Linked DNA regions of Victivallis sp. Marseille-Q1083. The main gene of each other region encodes a partner of the protein of the gene in region 3 in a complex. Links are inferred from orthologs where the notes say so. Each region holds a gene or a part of one and is shown on either strand. Other genes may lie near its edges.

Region 1 (5,630 bases), on a different replicon or contig from region 3:
GGCGATGACCGTACCGGCAAACACCTGAATGCGTTCCGTGTTGCCTTCGACGATTTTCACGAAAACCTTGACGTTGTCGCCGATATTGAAATCCGCGACATTCTCCTTCAAACCTTCGTTGCGGATCTTGTCCAATATGTTCATTTCAACTTGCCTCCAAGTTTATTTATTTTGTCCATTCCAACTTTCTCCGGAAGAATCCGATTCTTCACTCCGCTGCGCCCGGTAACGTTCCCACAAATCCGGCCGCAATTCCCGTGTCAGCGTTTCCGAACAGGCCCGCCGCCAGGCGGCTATCCTGCCGTGATCGCCGGACAACAGAATCTCCGGCACTTTCATGCCGCGGTATTCCGGCGGCCGCGTATACTGCGGATACTCCAGCAGTCCCTGCGAGAAGGATTCCTCCTGACTGGACTCGTCCTTGCCGAGCACCCCCGGCAACAGCCGCGAGATCGCATCCGCCATCACCATCGCCGCCAGGTTGCCGCTGGTCAGGATGTAATCGCCGATCGAAATTTCCCGGTCGATCACTCCAGTCCGCACCCGCTCGTCGACGCCCTCATAATGGCCGCAGACGATCACCAGATGCTCCAGCCCTGCCAGCTCCGCCGCCATTTCCTGGTCGAATTTCCGGCCGCGCGGTGAAGTCATCACCACCAGCGTTTCCGCTTCGCGCAACGCTTCGACGCATTCGAACAGCGGTTCCACTTTCATCAGCATCCCCGGCCCGCCGCCGTACGGCTTGTCATCCACCGTTCCGCGCTGGTCGTGGGAGAACTCCCGCAGATCAACCGCTCTGATCTCAAGCAGGCCGTTCTTCACCGCCCGCCCGATGATGCTGCTGCCCAGCGGGCCCGGATAAATTTCCGGGAAGAGCGTTACCACATCGATGCGCACTTTTCAGTCAACAACCTCGACTGTCACCCGTTTCTGCAAGCGTCCGGCCGCACCGCTGACCAGCGAACGAATCGCCATGATGGTTTTGCCGCGCCGGCCGACAATCTTGCCGATGTCTTCTTTCTTGCAGTCGATTTTAATAACATAAGCTTCTTCCGTCGATTCCGAACTGATCCGGACCGCATCGGGCGCATCCACCAGCGCGCGCACCACATAGTCGACAAAATGTTCGAGATCCTGCAGGCCGCCTTCGCTTTTGACTTTGACTGCCGCCGCGCCGTCGGATGACGCGCCATTGTCGCCGATCAGAAGCTTTAAGATTGCTTTTAACACTTTACTGTTTCCTTATCCGCGGCTAGGCCGCAAACCGTTCTTATCGTCAGGCTTCCGGAGCAGCGGCTGCGGCTGCTTCCGCTTCCGCTTTTGCCTTGGCTTCCGCCTCGGCCTTCGCTTTGGCCTGGGCCTTCTTGGACAATGCCTGCGGTTTGACCTTGTCTTTCAGGGATTTGCCATTTTTCGCCCGGTCGATGATCGCCGCCACCGTCTCGCTGACCGCCGCGCCGACTCCCGTCCAGTATTCCACCCGGTCCAGCGCCACTTTTTCCTGTTTGCCGCGCGGGTCGTAGAAGCCCAACTCTTCGATCGCCCGGCCGTCACGGGCGGAGCGCACATCCATCACGACGATCCGGAAGCAGCTCTTGTTGCGCGTCCCGGTTCTCTTCAACCTGATTTTTACAGCCATTTTCTTTCCTTTTGTTTGAAACTGTTCGTTTCTCAACCGGTTCGTCCGACCCAACCGGACCCAAACGAACATTCGCCTGAGTCGATCGAACTACTTCCGATTCTTTGGCCGGGCCAGGCATCCACCTGACGACTGGCCCGGAGAAATCATAATATATCATCACTAAATGATTCTGCAAGAGGATTTTTCGAAAGGCGAAGGAAAATCGGAAAAAATATCCGGCGCTGTCTCGGGGGCAACGGTGAAAAAATTGCCCGTCGATCCGGGTTAAAGGTTCAAATGATTCAGCTCCAGCAGCAGCCGCCCGGTCGGCAGGCCGATGACATTTTCGCGGTCGCCGTCGATTTGCTGGATGAGCAGTTCGCCGTGGTCCTGGATGGCGTAGGCGCCCGCTTTGTCCAGCACCGGCACCGCCTGGAGATATTGATCGATCACCGCTGCGGAGACCGCCTTGAACCGGACTCGGGTGGTGACGGCGAATTGCCGCTCCAGCCGCAGTTCGGCACAGCAGATCGCTACCGCGGTGATCACTTCATGAACGTTGCCGGCCAGTTTGTGCAAGATTGCCGCCGCCTCGGCCAGGTCGCGCGGTTTGCCGATGATTTCATCCCGGTACAGAATAACCGTATCGGCGCCGATGACCACGGCCGCCGGGTACAGCTTGCCCACCTGTTCCGCTTTGCGCAACGCATTGATTTCCGGGACCCGGCGTGGTTCCGGGGCGCTGCTGATTTCCGGCGTCTCTGCCGTCACGACGGTGAAATCGACGCCGTGTTGCCGCAGCAGTTCCTGCCGGCGCGGCGATTTAGAGGCCAGCAGCAGGCGGCGGTTCATGAAACGCATGTTCAGTGGTTTTCGGCAATGCTTCGTCGTGGCCGACATTGCCGACTTCCAGGCGGATGTCCCGGATGGCGTCGATGCCCAGCTGCTGCAGCAGAACTTCCTGGATCCGCTGTTTGAAGGCGGCCGAATAATCCGGCAGCCGGCCGCCCCGGGCGTCGAAATCGAAACCGACCCGCAATGAAAAGACGCTGCGGCGTTCGTACAGCCGTACCCGGTTGATGGCGATGTATGGAAATTCGCTCTGCAAGGCGCCGAGCGCCGAGCGGATCGCTGCCCGGGATACGAACAGTTCGCCATTTTCCTGCGGCAGCACGATGCCGGGCGTGTTCCGGTAGCGGAAGCTCGACACAATCAAAGTCCGCAACACCAGCAAGCCGATCAGACAGAGCACCGTCACCGCCACGCCGGTCAGATAGCCCCGGTTGAATTCGCCGGTCAACAGCGTTCGCCAGTCGGTCAACTGCATCCAAAAATCCGACATCGTTCACCCTCTTAATTTGAAAGATACCCGAAATACAGCTCGTTCCGGCCGGTTTCATGCCGCCGGCCGGAACCTTGCCGCGGCGTTATTCCGCTTCCGTTTCCGGCGTTTCTTCCGGGAGTTCTTCGATTTCCTGCACCAGCACGTTGACTTCCGTCACCGTCGTCCCGGTGGTGGCTTCGACCTGCTCGATGACGGCGCGCTGCACCGCTTCGGCGACGACCGGAACCTTGAACCCGATTTTGATGTTCAATTTGACTTCGACGGCGACTTTCGGCGCCCCTTCTTCCTGCTTGATGATCGTGATGGCGCGGTCCTGGATTTTCCGGCTGCCGACGATTTCGGCGATGTTGTCGACAAAGGTGCTGCCGGCCAGCCGGGAGACACCTTCGACGTTCAATGCGGCCCGGCGCACCAGCGAAGAAATGACATTGTCATGAATCTGGACACTGCCGAGTTCCGAAGTCTGTTCCACCACTGCGGTCGGACTTTTGGCCGGACGTTTTGCTTCCTGAGCCTCTTTCATAGTGCACACTCCTGAATTTGTTTGCGCGTACAATTACGCTTTTTCTTCCTGGTTGATTTCCACTTTTCCGATATCCTGCATCATCCGTTCGATAAAGCCGGTATCGAATTTCCCGGCTTTGAAATCCTTGTTGGCCAGGATTTTCTGGGTGAACGGGATGGTGGTCTTGACTCCTTCGACGACGAATTCGCTCAACGCCCGCTGGCAGCGGGCCAGCGCCTGCGTCCGGTCCGCGCCGCGAATGATCAGTTTGGCGATCATGCTGTCGTAATACGGCGGTATCCGGTATCCGGCGAAAACATGGGAATCCAGCCGCACGCCGATGCCGCCGGCCGGGATGAATTTTTCCACCAGGCCGGGGGAGGGGGTGAAATTGCGGTCGGGGTTTTCGGCGTTGATCCGGCATTCGATGACATGGCCGGTAAATTTGATATCCCGCTGGCGGAACGGGAGCCGTTCGCCGGCGGCGATGCGGATCTGCTCCTTGATGATGTCGATGCCGGTCAGCTCCTCGGTCACCGGATGTTCCACCTGGACGCGGGTATTCATCTCCATGAAATAAAACTCGCCGCTGTCGGTCAACAGAAATTCAATGGTGCCGGCATTGGTGTAGTTGGCCGCCTTGGCCGCTTTGACCGCCGCGGTGCCCATCTTCTCCCGCAGGCGCGGATTCAGCGCCGGCGACGGCGACTCTTCGATCAATTTCTGCTGGCGGCGCTGAATGCTGCAGTCGCGTTCGCCCAGATGAACCACATTGCCGTAGTTGTCGGCCAGAATCTGAAATTCGATGTGGCGCGGGTTGATCAGGAATTTTTCCATATACATCGCGCCGTCGCCGAAGGCATTTTCCGCTTCGGTTTTGGCGGCGTGGTAGCCCTGGATCAAACTGGCGTCGTTGTGGGCGATCCGCATGCCGCGTCCGCCGCCGCCGGCCGATGCTTTGATGATGACCGGATACTTCAGCGTGTGCGCCGTTTTCAACGCGTCGCTTTCGCTCAAAATCAGGCCCTCGCTGCCCGGCGTGGTCGGCACGCCGGCTTTTTTCATCGTATCGCGGGCCACCGCTTTGTCGCCCAGCGCCCGCATCGCTTCCGGCGTCGGGCCGATGAAAGTGATCTTGTGCTTGCGGCACGCTTCGGCAAAATAGGCGTTCTCAGCCAGAAAACCGTAACCGGGATGCACCGCTTCGACGTCGCTGATCGCCGCCACGCTCAGAATACGGTCGATCAACAGGTAACTGGCGCCGGGCGCCGCCGGGCCGATGCAGTAGGCTTCATCGGCCATTTGAACCGGCAGGCTGTCCCGGTCCGCCTGGGAATAAACCAGGACCGACTGGATGCCCAGCTCCTTGCAGGCGCGGATGATGCGCAGCGCAATCTCACCCCGGTTGGCAATTAAAATCTTGTTAAACATCAAGTAATTTCCTGAACAATATTTACTTATTCGATGACGAACAACGGCTGGCCGTATTCCACCGCCTGGCCGTTCTCGACCAGGACGTCTTTGATCACACCGGCTTTTTCCGCCTTGATTTCATTCATCACTTTCATCGCCTCGATGATCGCCACCGTCGTTTCCGCCGTCACCTTGTCGCCGATCTGGATGAACGGCTTGGCATCCGGCGAACCGGCGCGGTAGAAGGTGCCGACCAGCGGCGCATCGATCGTATTCAAAGGCGCATTGTTCTGCTCCGCAGTTGGAACGGTGACCGGCACCGGGACTGCCGCCGGAGCCGGCAGCGTGGCGGAAACCAGCGGCACGGCTGGTGCCGGTGCCGAAATGGCGACCTGGGTGCCGCCGCGTTTGATGCAAAGATTGTATTCTTCCGCTTCGATCTTGAATTCGGTCAAATCATTTTCCGACATCAATTTGACGATCGTCTTGATTTCTTCGATTTTCATAATTATCAATTTCCTTTTTTCTCTGCTTTTTCAATTAGATGATGGTACAACGCCGCAAAGGCCAGTTCGTAGCTGTAGGCGCCGAAACCGGCAATGATGCCGAGGCATCCCGCGGCGGTAATGGATTGATGGCGAAAGGCCTCGCGGCCGGTGATGTTGCTCAGGTGGATTTCGACGGCCGGCAGCCGGACCGCTTTCAGCGCATCGAGGATGGCGATGCTGGTGTGGGTGTAGGCCGCC
Region 2 (2,773 bases), on a different replicon or contig from region 3:
TTCATTCCGATTCTGGCGGTCGTCGTCGTCGGCATGCTGTCGAAGCGGGTGCCGGCCATCGCCGCCAACGTCGCATTGGTCGCCGGTGTCGCCGTCATCGCCATCGGCTACTTCATGCCGGGCATCAAAGAATATGTCGTTCAGATGCAGAAATACCATTTCATCAGCGTCGTTTTCGTACTGCTGGTCGCCGGCATGTACCTCTATGGCGCCGTCCGCCCATTGAAGGAAGCCTGGGTGCAATATGAAGCCAGGGCGGTCGATATGACGCCGTGGAAATACGCGGTGCACATCGGCGTGCTGCTGCTGGTTGTCGTCGCGGCGATTTATGTCTGGTTCGCCGATTTCAGCGTGCTGCAGGACGTGCCGGCGGAAACGCCGATCGCGACCCAGCTGGTCGAGTGACCGGCAGAACAACTTTGCGACGTGTTATTGCGGAACGGCCGGGGCCGTTCCGCAATTTTTTGCCTGTATTCCCGCCGGGGCGGTCTTGCTGTAACCGATTGATAATTCGAAAAAAAACCATAAAAAACGATTGCTATTGGAAAAACGGTTGAAATTGTATTATATTAACTTTCATGAAAATTTTAGTCATACACGGACCTAATTTGCAGTTGCTCGGCCGTCGTGAACCGGAAATTTACGGGAATACGACGATGGACGGCATCAACGGCCGTTTACAACGGCTCGGTGCGGACCGATCAGTTGAAGTCGTCTGTTTCCAATCCAATCACGAGGGCGCCATCGTCGACGCCATCGGCCGCGCCCCGGCGGAAGGCGTCGACGGCATTCTGCTCAATCCGGCGGCCTACACCCACACCAGCATCGCCATCCTCGATGCGCTGAAAGCGGTCCGGCTGCCGGCCGTCGAAATCCACCTGAGCAACATCACCGGCCGCGAGGCCTTTCGCCATCAATCCATTACCGCCGCGGGATGCCTCGGCATCATTGCCGGTTTCGGCGCCTACAGCTACGAACTGGCCTTTGCGGCGTTGTACCATCATCTAATTGAAAAAGCAGAGAAAAAAGGAAATTGATAATTATGAAAATCGAAGAAATCAAGACGATCGTCAAATTGATGTCGGAAAATGATTTGACCGAATTCAAGATCGAAGCGGAAGAATACAATCTTTGCATCAAACGCGGCGGCACCCAGGTCGCCATTTCGGCACCGGCACCAGCCGTGCCGCTGGTTTCCGCCACGCTGCCGGCTCCGGCGGCAGTCCCGGTGCCGGTCACCGTTCCAACTGCGGAGCAGAACAATGCGCCTTTGAATACGATCGATGCGCCGCTGGTCGGCACCTTCTACCGCGCCGGTTCGCCGGATGCCAAGCCGTTCATCCAGATCGGCGACAAGGTGACGGCGGAAACGACGGTGGCGATCATCGAGGCGATGAAAGTGATGAATGAAATCAAGGCGGAAAAAGCCGGTGTGATCAAAGACGTCCTGGTCGAGAACGGCCAGGCGGTGGAATACGGCCAGCCGTTGTTCGTCATCGAATAAGTAAATATTGTTCAGGAAATTACTTGATGTTTAACAAGATTTTAATTGCCAACCGGGGTGAGATTGCGCTGCGCATCATCCGCGCCTGCAAGGAGCTGGGCATCCAGTCGGTCCTGGTTTATTCCCAGGCGGACCGGGACAGCCTGCCGGTTCAAATGGCCGATGAAGCCTACTGCATCGGCCCGGCGGCGCCCGGCGCCAGTTACCTGTTGATCGACCGTATTCTGAGCGTGGCGGCGATCAGCGACGTCGAAGCGGTGCATCCCGGTTACGGTTTTCTGGCTGAGAACGCCTATTTTGCCGAAGCGTGCCGCAAGCACAAGATCACTTTCATCGGCCCGACGCCGGAAGCGATGCGGGCGCTGGGCGACAAAGCGGTGGCCCGCGATACGATGAAAAAAGCCGGCGTGCCGACCACGCCGGGCAGCGAGGGCCTGATTTTGAGCGAAAGCGACGCGTTGAAAACGGCGCACACGCTGAAGTATCCGGTCATCATCAAAGCATCGGCCGGCGGCGGCGGACGCGGCATGCGGATCGCCCACAACGACGCCAGTTTGATCCAGGGCTACCACGCCGCCAAAACCGAAGCGGAAAATGCCTTCGGCGACGGCGCGATGTATATGGAAAAATTCCTGATCAACCCGCGCCACATCGAATTTCAGATTCTGGCCGACAACTACGGCAATGTGGTTCATCTGGGCGAACGCGACTGCAGCATTCAGCGCCGCCAGCAGAAATTGATCGAAGAGTCGCCGTCGCCGGCGCTGAATCCGCGCCTGCGGGAGAAGATGGGCACCGCGGCGGTCAAAGCGGCCAAGGCGGCCAACTACACCAATGCCGGCACCATTGAATTTCTGTTGACCGACAGCGGCGAGTTTTATTTCATGGAGATGAATACCCGCGTCCAGGTGGAACATCCGGTGACCGAGGAGCTGACCGGCATCGACATCATCAAGGAGCAGATCCGCATCGCCGCCGGCGAACGGCTCCCGTTCCGCCAGCGGGATATCAAATTTACCGGCCATGTCATCGAATGCCGGATCAACGCCGAAAACCCCGACCGCAATTTCACCCCCTCCCCCGGCCTGGTGGAAAAATTCATCCCGGCCGGCGGCATCGGCGTGCGGCTGGATTCCCATGTTTTCGCCGGATACCGGATACCGCCGTATTACGACAGCATGATCGCCAAACTGATCATTCGCGGCGCGGACCGGACGCAGGCGCTGGCCCGCTGCCAGCGGGCGTTGAGCGAATTCGTCGTCGAAGGAG
Region 3 (2,981 bases):
GGGGTAAGCCGTAATTCCTGTCTGGTCATTTTATAGTTTAAGGTCGGCGAAGGCGTCGCCGAGACTGCCGAGCGCTTCTCCGGCTTTCGGACGCGGAGCATGGTTCTGATTCGATTCGGTCCGCTCCTGGGGACCGTTGAGCACCTTGCGCTGAATGTCGAAAATTTTCTGCAAACCGCTTTCCGCCAAATCCAGCAACTGATAGAACTGCTGACGGGAAAACGGCTGTTTTTCCGCCGTCCCCTGAATTTCAACGAAACGGCCGGATTCGGTCATCACCACATTCATATCCACTTCCGCCCGGGAATCCTCTTCGTAACACAAGTCGAGAATCGGTTCGCCGTTGACGATGCCGACGCTGACCGCCGCGATGCTTTCCTTCAACGGATTGGCGGAGAAATTGCGCTTGGCAAATCCGGTCCGCATCGCCAACTGCAAGGCCATCGCGGCGCCGGTGATGCCGGCGCAACGCGTTCCGCCGTCGGCATCGACGACATCACAGTCGATATACAACGTATTGCATCCCAGCACATCCAAATCGATCACCGAACGCAGGCTGCGGCCGATCAGCCGCTGGATTTCCATCGTCCGGCCGCTCTGCTTGCCGCTGGAAGCCTCCCGTTTGGCCCGGTCGTGGGTAGAGGCCGGCAGCATGCCGTACTCGCAGGTGAGCCAGCCGCCCGGCACATGCTGCGCTTTCATCCAGGCCGGCACTTTCGGTTCACAACTGACGGAACAAATCAATTTGGTCCGGCCCATTTCGATCATCACCGATGCCAAAGGATGCGCCAGATAATCCTTGTTCACCCTGATCCAGCGCAATTGTTCCGCTGTCCGCCCATCAATCCGTTTCATAAAATTCTACCCGTCTTTGGTGTGCCGCGGCCATCCACGCCAGTTGGAACAACCGCCTGAAATGAAAAAGTCGTCGGACCAGAAGACCTGCAGCACCTGCATTGTTGCGTAGAGCTGCTTGGTTCCCCACCTGACTCGGTTGGCACAAATGACAGCGCACAGGGTCCGATCCGACGACAAAATTAAATCAACTTCATCCGCCTTGCCTTTTTACCATACACTACTTTGTGAAATATGCAAGGAAAAGTCCCAATTCCCGGCGAAGATTTTTCCGCTCCACCACCAGATCGATCAATCCCTTCTCCAGCAGAAACTCCGCCGTCTGGAAACCATCCGGCAATTTGGAGTTGGTAGTTTCCTGGATGACCCGCGGACCGGCGAAGCCCACCATCGCATCCGGCTCCGAAATAATCACGTCGCCGAGCGAAGCGAAACTGGCGGTAACCCCGCCATAGGTCGGATTGGTGATCAGCACGATGTAAGGCAGTTTGGCCTCCGCATGGCGGGCCAGCGCCGCACAGGTCTTCGGCATCTGCATCAAACTCAGAATTCCCTCCTGCATCCGGGCGCCGCCGGAAGCGGTCACCAGCACCGCCGGCACCTTGCGCACCGTCGCCTGTTCGATCAAGCGGGTGATCTTCTCGCCGACAACCGATCCCATGCTCGCACCCATAAAGCGGAAGTCCATGACCCCCAGCGCATAGGGAATATGCTCCAGACTGGCGAACCCGCAGATGACCGCTTCGTTCAGGCCGGTTTTCTGCTCGCTCTCCCGCAACCGTTCGACATAAGCGCGGGCATCGACAAAACCGAGCGGATCAAGGGAACGCATGCCGGCTTCCAGCTCGACAAAACTGTTCTCATCGGTCAGCATCGCAATCCGCCGCACCGCATTCATCGGGAAATGATAGGCGCAATGCGGACAGACGCTGAAGTTTTCTTCCAGTTGATCGTTGTACAGCGTACGGCCGCAACGTTTGCATTTCAGCCAGGCGCCATCCGGAATTTCCATCTTTCTGGAGCTGGATTTGACTGTCGTATAAGTTTTTGAACTGCCGAATATCGCCATCGTTTCTGCCTCGCAACCTTCGTTATTATTTCCGGATTCCCGGCGGTGGAATCAGTTGTATCGGATATCGAAAATTTCCTAATATAATTCAAACATCGCTATTTTACAACCGCCGAATCCGCATTTTCGACTGCCGCTGACGCCGTACTTTTCCGATTGATGTTCAGCCAGCGGCGATGCGCCCACATCCATTGTTCAGGGTCCTGCCGGACCATCTCTTCAAAAGCGCTGGTATACTGCTGCGCGATCACCCGGACATCATGCTCGCGATCTCCGGTCGGCTGATATTCAATCATCTTGCCGACCACCAGTTCGAACTCGAAATTGTCACCGCAGCGCCGCGTCAACTGCGGCAGGATCGGAATACCGGTCTTCAAATGCAGCAGCGCCGGCGAAGTGTGCGTCCGGCACGGCTGGCCGAAAAAAACCGTTTCCACCCCTTCGCCACGGGAAGCATGCTGGTCGACCAGCAACGCCACCGTCCGGTGCGCTTTCAAGGCCCGAAGCACCGGCCGGATACCGCCCGACTTGTCGACCAGTTCGTGAATCTTGCTGCGTCGGCCGTGCAGAATCAGTTCACCAATCAACGGATTGCCGAACGGCCGCATCAGCGAAGTCATCGGCAAGCCGGTGAAAGCGGCAAAAGCGGTACCGGCAACCTCCCAGTTGCCGTAATGGCCGGTCGTGATGATGACATTCTGCCGCTGTTCCACCGGTCCGGCGGTCAAGCGCCGAATCGATTCGGGGTCGCCGACCATCCGGATTTTATCGACGGAAAATAACTGATCCATTTTGACAATTTCGGCAAACAGCATGCCGAAATTCTTGTAGACCCGCTTCGCCATCCGCCGGGCCGAGCGTTCATCGGGCGCCACGCCGGCATGCATCAGGTGCTGAACAGTCCGCACCCGGTGCTTCCTGTCGAAATAAAACATCACGCCGAAGATGCCGCGAATCAGCCGGTAGGCAACCTTGAGCGGCAACAGATGGACGAATTGATACAGAAGCCAGACCGGTATATATTCCACCCAGATGCGAAAGGCGCTTTTCTGCCGTT

Evidence for each region.
Region 1: the proteins of accD (region 3) and accC are in contact, whole or in part, in a solved structure (PDB 8UXZ), measured with the Escherichia coli proteins. The link is inferred for Victivallis sp. Marseille-Q1083 from one-to-one orthologs.
Region 2: the proteins of accD (region 3) and accB are in contact, whole or in part, in a solved structure (PDB 8UXZ), measured with the Escherichia coli proteins. The link is inferred for Victivallis sp. Marseille-Q1083 from one-to-one orthologs.

What each region holds. Positions count from the first base shown.
Region 1 is NZ_CAHJXL010000001.1:2,292,040-2,297,669, forward strand. The notes cover bases 2,713-5,630. They hold accC (acetyl-CoA carboxylase biotin carboxylase subunit), read right to left. Parts: upstream 4,903-5,630; coding sequence 3,523-4,902; downstream 2,713-3,522. Other genes in these bases: HWX74_RS09375 (hypothetical protein), read right to left, coding at 2,713-2,963; HWX74_RS09380 (Asp23/Gls24 family envelope stress response protein), read right to left, coding at 3,049-3,489; accB (acetyl-CoA carboxylase biotin carboxyl carrier protein), read right to left, coding at 4,929-5,390; aroQ (type II 3-dehydroquinate dehydratase), read right to left, coding at 5,396-5,630. Also shown: rplS (50S ribosomal protein L19), read right to left, coding at 1-144; tRNA (guanosine(37)-N1)-methyltransferase TrmD, read right to left, coding at 163-897; HWX74_RS09360 (KH domain-containing protein), read right to left, coding at 901-1,230; rpsP (30S ribosomal protein S16), read right to left, coding at 1,277-1,639; HWX74_RS09370 (nucleoside triphosphate pyrophosphatase), read right to left, coding at 1,907-2,482; more of HWX74_RS09375, read right to left, coding at 2,445-2,712. UniProt on the Escherichia coli protein: This protein is a component of the acetyl coenzyme A carboxylase complex; first, biotin carboxylase catalyzes the carboxylation of the carrier protein and then the transcarboxylase transfers the carboxyl group to form malonyl-CoA.
Region 2 is NZ_CAHJXL010000001.1:2,295,699-2,298,471, reverse strand. It holds accB (acetyl-CoA carboxylase biotin carboxyl carrier protein), read left to right. Parts: upstream 1-1,042; coding sequence 1,043-1,504; downstream 1,505-2,773. Other genes in the region: accC (acetyl-CoA carboxylase biotin carboxylase subunit), read left to right, coding at 1,531-2,773; aroQ (type II 3-dehydroquinate dehydratase), read left to right, coding at 579-1,037; HWX74_RS09400 (solute:sodium symporter family transporter), read left to right, coding at 1-405. UniProt on the Escherichia coli protein: This protein is a component of the acetyl coenzyme A carboxylase complex; first, biotin carboxylase catalyzes the carboxylation of the carrier protein and then the transcarboxylase transfers the carboxyl group to form malonyl-CoA.
Region 3 is NZ_CAHJXL010000002.1:274,960-277,940, reverse strand. It holds accD (acetyl-CoA carboxylase, carboxyltransferase subunit beta), read right to left. Parts: upstream 1,925-2,981; coding sequence 1,076-1,924; downstream 1-1,075. Other genes in the region: HWX74_RS17155 (lysophospholipid acyltransferase family protein), read right to left, coding at 2,023-2,981.